2 regions of the Pseudoalteromonas sp. CO109Y genome follow, and region 2 is predicted to be linked to the other one. Evidence: predicted binding sites of a transcription regulator. Region 2 holds the regulator's gene; the other holds the start of a gene.

Region 1 (3,186 bases), on a different contig from region 2:
TTGGTAAGCAAGCGTTACTTGAGTCTGACACCATTGATTTTGATGGCGAAAATCTAGCTAAAGGGTCGGTGGTTGCAGAAACCGCTGTTGAATCTTTAACGCTAAGAATAACGGATTCATCAGGCCAGTTAGTGCGTACCATTGAATTAGGTTCTCAGTCAGCGGGTGCACTTCGTTTTGAATGGGATGGTAAAGACAATGATGGCAATGTGCTACCTGAAGGTGAATATGACATCAGTGCTGAAGGCTTTGTAAATGGAGACTACAGCAGTATGCCAATGGCGACCTTTAAGAATATTGAAAGTGTCAATATTAATGGCGCAAGCGGCATTATCGTAAATACAAAAGAGGGTGCGGTTAGGCTAACTGATATAGCTGAAATCGCATAAGTAAAAAAAGGTTTGGGTTAGCTTAGGCTAAGAGATAGGTTAGAGGTGAGTTATGAGCTTCAATATAGCATTAACAGGCTTAGCAGCCGCGCAAAAAGATTTAGACGTTACAGCAAATAATATTGCTAACGTTAATACTACGGGCTTTAAAGAGTCTCGTGCAGAGTTCGCTGATGTATACGCATCATCAGTATTTAGTTCTGGTAAAACAAAAAATGGTGACGGTGTAAGAACGACAATGGTGGCACAGCAATTCCACCAAGGCTCGTTATCTTTCACAAATAACTCTCTTGACTTAGCGATCACTGGTGAAGGTTATTTCGCAATGGCGAATGACCTAGGCGCGCAAGACTTCACATATACTCGTGCAGGTGCGTTTAAACTAAACCAGGATAACTTCATTGTTGATGCAAGCGGTAACTACTTACAAGGTTTCCCTGTTGATGAAGCAACCGGTGATACCACTTCTGTTAGCTTAAGTACATCTTCAGCGTTACAAATTCCTGATGCATCAGGTTCACCGCGTGCAACCACGAATGTTTATTCATCATTTAACCTTGATTCACGTGCCTCTGCGCCAACAGTGACACCGTTTGATCCTGAATCAAGTGCTACATATAATAGTTCAACATCAACAACTGTGTATGATTCATTAGGTGAGCCACATATTTTACAGTTCTTCTTCGTTAAAACTGATGCAGCTGTGACAGGTAATGACAATGAGTGGCAAGTATACGCCACACTGGATGAAAAACCATTTGATGCAAGTGGTGTAGAGCAAACAACAACGCCTTATACACCACTAACTACATTCCAATTTGATTCAAGTGGTTTACCACTTAACACGGATGGTGTTGCTAATACTGATGCATCATTTAACCCATTAACTTTACCAAATGGCGCAGGCGCTGCGACAGGTTTATCTGACTTACTATCTAATGGTGCTAGTTTCCCTGATGATGTAACGATGAACTGGCGTGATGAAGCGGCAACAGCGAATAAAGTACCTACTCAATATGCTAGTAACTTTGAAGTAAAAGCACTGGAACAAGATGGTGCGACTGTAGGTCGTCTATCAGGTATCGATATCGGTTCTGACGGTAAAATTGTTGCTTCATACAGTAATGGTGACACTTCATTCTTAGGTCAAGTTGCCATGGTACGCTTTTCGAACTCACAGGGTTTACAACAAGTGGGTGATACTTCTTGGAAGAAGAGTTTAACGTCAGGTGAGCCTATTGCTGGCGAACCAGGTTCAGGTACCTTGGGTTCAATTAACTCATCTGCGCTTGAACAATCAAACGTAAACCTAACTAACGAACTTGTTGACTTGATTAGTGCGCAGCGTAACTTCCAAGCAAATTCACGTGCGCTTGAGGTTAACTCAACACTACAGCAAAACATCCTACAGATCCGTTAATTTTAACGGCTCTAAGCTTAATCCGACACGAAGGCTGCTCCCTCTATTGGCAGCCTTTTTTCATTCTAATTATTCATTTTTCTCTTCTATTTTAGCGTCAATTTTACTTTGGCACTTTTATTGCATTTCTTAGTTATCGTATTTTTAGTGAGTCAATGTTATGGACAAAATGGTCTACATTGCCATGTCGGGTGCTAAACAAAGTTTGCGAGGTCTTGAACTCAAGGCCAACAACCTTGCTAATGCTAACACCACTGGCTTTAAAGCTGATTTTGCACAAGCTCGCTCTATGCAAGCCTTCGGTGAAGGTCTGCCATCTAGGGTGTTTGCAATGCAAGAACGCCCTGGATCTAATATGGAATCGGGTGGTTTTGTTGAAACTGGCCGCGAGCTTGATATCGCGATGAGTGACCGTGGTTGGTTGAGTGTACAAGATGCATCAGGCAATGAGGCGTACACCAAAACTGGCACATTAAACATTACTCCAGATGGCGCGTTGATCACTAGCCATGGCCGTCAAGTAATTGGCGAAGGTGGTCCAATCATTTTGCCATTACCTATCGAGAAAGTTGAGTTTAGTGAAGACGGTGCTATTCAGGTTCGCCCACAAGGAGCGCCAGCAAACTTTTTGGAAGTGGTTGATCGCTTAAAAGTGATTGAGGCTGATAACACTCAGCTTGAAAAAGGTAATGACGGTTTATTTCGACCAAAAGAAGACATGTTGGTCAATGACCTTTGTGGTTTTTGTGATATTTCACCAAACGTAAAAGTACTGTCGGGTACGCTTGAAATGTCGAACGTAAACCCAGTGCATGAAATGGTCGACATGATCAGCAATCAACGCCAATTTGAATTACAAGTTAAATTAATGAAAACAGCCGAAGAGCTCGACGAGCGTCAAGATCAGCTGTTACGCATTGTTTAAGATGACTGAGAGGGTAGAGTTATGAATCCTGCATTATGGATCAGTAAAACCGGGCTTGACGCCCAGCAAACCGATATTTCGGTGATCTCAAATAATCTCGCGAATGCCAGCACGGTAGGCTATAAAAAAAGCCGCGCCGTATTTGAAGATTTACTATATCAAAACATCAATCAACCAGGTGGTCGTTCATCTCAAGACACTGAAATGCCATCGGGTTTAATGCTTGGTGCCGGTGCCAAAGTGGTAGCTAACCAAAAGAACTTTTCACAAGGTAACATGCTTACCACTGAAAATTCATTGGACTGGATGATTTCAGGACCAGGTTTTTTTGAAGTGCAATTGCCAGATGGCAACATTGCCTATTCGCGTAACGGTCAATTCACGACTGACGAAGATGGCCGCATTGTAACGTCGGGCGCAGGTTTTCCTTTACAGCCGGAAATGAATGTTCC
Region 2 (3,186 bases):
TCGTGTACACACTATTTTAGTGCCTGTTGAAAATAAAAAAGATAATAAAGGCCAACCATGAGCACATTAAAAGCAGAGCTTTTAGCTAAAAGCTACAAAGGCCGCCAAGTGGTTAAAAATGTCGGTCTTGAAGTTGAAGCTGGCAGTATTGTTGGCTTGCTTGGTCCAAATGGCGCAGGTAAAACAACGACCTTCTATATGATTGTAGGCCTAGTACCTAGCGACAAAGGTAAAATCAGTATTGATGATAACGATATCACCCTTTTACCAATGCATAGCCGTGCGCGTTTAGGTATTGGCTATCTGCCACAAGAATCGTCAATTTTTCGAAAGTTGACGGTTTACCAAAACTTGATGGCCATTTTAGAAACTCGTAAAGATCTAAATAAAACCACCCGCGAAGAAACACTCAATAGCTTACTTGATGAGTTTAGTATTCAACACATTCGTGACAGCCAAGGTATGGCGCTGTCAGGTGGTGAGCGACGCCGTGTAGAAATTGCTCGCGCATTAGCCGCTAATCCTAAATTTATCCTTTTAGATGAGCCTTTTGCTGGTGTTGATCCAATTTCAGTGTTAGATATAAAGAAAATTATTGAGCACCTAAAAAATCGTGGTATCGGTGTACTAATTACTGACCATAATGTTCGAGAAACCCTTGATGTTTGTGAAAAAGCCTACATTGTTTCTCATGGGGAGCTAATTGCATCAGGCACACCTGAGCACGTATTAGCAGACCAAACTGTACGCGATGTATATCTAGGCGAGCAATTCAGGCTGTAACCATTACGCCAGCGACTAGAGCATCTGCTAGACTTATAACAATGACAATAAATCGATAACTGTGTTTATACAGGTATCGATAACTTAAAAAGGATTGTTAGGGATACATGAGGCAATCATTACAGCTGCGCATGGGCCAGCAACTTACAATGACTCCACAACTGCAACAAGCTATTCGTTTGTTGCAGCTCAGTACATTGGATCTCCAGCAAGAAATTCAAGAAGCGCTTGATAGTAATCCTCTACTTGAAGTGGAAGAAGCGGATTACAACGAAGAAAGCACCGGCAAGAATGAGCAAAAAGCTGAATCTGACGATGTACAAGTCAGCGCGTCTGCCGAAGAAGCACCTAGCGAGTACGAGCAAGAAAGTAGTGATGCTCTCAATAAAGACACCGTAAGCGATGACTTAGCAATGGATGTTACCTGGGATGAGTACATGAGTGCCGCCCCTTCAACATCGTCAGGGCCAATGCCTGAAGATGAATCTATCTATCAGGGAGCATCAACCGAAACCCTTCACGAATACCTGATGTGGCAATTGCAACTCACGCCATTTAGCCCTACTGATGAAGCGATTGCTGTGGCAATTGTAGAAGCTATCGATGACTCAGGTATTTTAACGGTAAGCTGTGAAGATATCGTCGAAAGCTTTAATCAAAATAACGATGAAGAAGAAATCGAACTTGATGAAGTCGAAGCGGTCTTAAAAAGAATTCAGTTATTTGATCCTGTGGGTATTGGCGCGCGCAGTTTACAAGAATGCCTGTGCATTCAGCTACGCCAATTCGATGCCGATACGCCATATTTAGCTGAAACTAAAATGGTTTTATCTGAGCATATCGAATTATTAGCGAGTCGCGACTATCGAACTTTGATGAAAAAGACTAAGCTTAAAGAAAATGAGCTTAAAGAAGTGATGACGCTTATTCACAGCTTAAATCCTAAGCCTGCGGATAGCATAGTACGCGAAGAATCTGAGTACGTTATACCTGATGTATCAGTGAAAAAAGTGAAAGGCCGCTGGGTAGTCGAGTTAAACCCAGATTGTATGCCAAAGATTAGAGTGAACAGCCAATATGCGGCGATGTCTCGCTCTGTTAAATCAAGTAGCGACAGCCAATTTATTCGCTCTCACTTACAAGAAGCAAAGTGGTTTATTAAGAGCTTAGAAAGCCGTAACGATACGCTATTAAAAGTGACCAACTGTATCGTTCAACAACAACAAGCTTTCTTTGAGCATGGCCCTGAGGCAATGAAGCCGATGGTGCTAAATGATGTTGCTGAAATGGTCGAAATGCATGAATCGACGATTTCACGGGTAACAACGCAAAAATATATGCATACCCCACGGGGTATTTTTGAGTTGAAATATTTCTTCTCAAGCCATGTCAGCACCGAAAATGGTGGTGAGTGTTCTTCTACAGCAATACGCGCTTTAATCAAGAAGTTAGTCGCTGCAGAAAACTCAGCTAAACCATTGAGTGATAGCAAAATTGCAGATATATTGGCTGAGCAAGGAATTAAAGTAGCTAGACGTACAATTGCAAAATATCGTGAGTCTCTAGCAATACCTCCGTCTAATCAGCGTAAGAGTCTGATTTAGACGTTTTACATAGAAGGAAAAATGCTTATGCAACTAAATTTAACTGGTCGTCATGTAGAAATCACAGATTCATTAAGAGACTATGTAAACACCAAGTTTGCAAAACTAGAAAGGCATTTTGACCATATTAATAATGTTCATGTCATTCTAGATGTAGAAAAATTAAGCCAAAAAGCAGAAGCAACTTTACATGTAAACGGAGGCGAATTATTCGCTTCAACAGAACATCAAGATATGTACGCAGCCATTGACTCACTGATCGATAAACTTGATCGCCAAGTCATTAAACACAAAGAGAAATTAGCTCGACATTAAATTATGAAACTAAGTTCACTTACTAACCAGGACTGCAGCAAAGCTGCGGTCCTTTTTAATAGCAAAAAAAGAATTCTTGAATATATCAGCGAACTGGCCCACCAGCAGCTTCCTCATTTATCGCAACAAGATATCCTAGATGCTTTACTCAACCGAGAAAAACTAGGCAGCACCGGCATTGGCCGAGGTATTGCTATTCCACATGGCCGAATGAGCGGCGCAGATGAGCCTCATGCATTTGTGATAGTGAGTGAATCCCCTATTAATTTTGATGCAATTGATAATCGTCCAGTTGATATTTTTGTGGCACTCATCGTACCAGATGGTGACTGTCAGCTTCACCTAAAGACCTTATCAACAATTGCTGATAGACTTAAAGATAAAGAGTTTTGTAAACAGCTGCGTAGTGCTACTACCGATCAGCAACTGTTTCAGGTCATATCAGCAGAGGCATAAATGGAATTAATAATTATCAGCGGTCGCT

The links. Region 2 encodes sigma-54, which starts transcription at its own class of promoters, with help from an activator protein. Its sites were predicted from a motif close to GTTGGCACGNNNNTNGNNT; they were not measured.
Region 1: a site for sigma-54 is predicted at 1,917-1,935, ahead of EXT43_RS06675 (flagellar basal body rod protein FlgF). Genes of this name have one in related genera too.

Annotation. Positions count from the first base shown of each region.
Region 1 covers NZ_SGPD01000017.1:105,623-108,808, forward strand. The annotation lists gene EXT43_RS06665 (flagellar hook assembly protein FlgD) at 1-389, shown strand, start outside; gene flgE (flagellar hook protein FlgE) at 442-1,809, shown strand; gene EXT43_RS06675 (flagellar basal body rod protein FlgF) at 1,970-2,734, shown strand; gene flgG (flagellar basal-body rod protein FlgG) at 2,756-3,186, shown strand, end outside.
Region 2 covers NZ_SGPD01000006.1:16,716-19,901, reverse strand. The annotation lists gene lptA (lipopolysaccharide transport periplasmic protein LptA) at 1-61, shown strand, start outside; gene lptB (LPS export ABC transporter ATP-binding protein) at 58-783, shown strand; gene EXT43_RS01030 (RNA polymerase factor sigma-54) at 891-2,387, shown strand; gene hpf (ribosome hibernation promoting factor) at 2,415-2,702, shown strand; gene ptsN (PTS IIA-like nitrogen regulatory protein PtsN) at 2,706-3,158, shown strand; gene rapZ (RNase adapter RapZ) at 3,159-3,186, shown strand, end outside.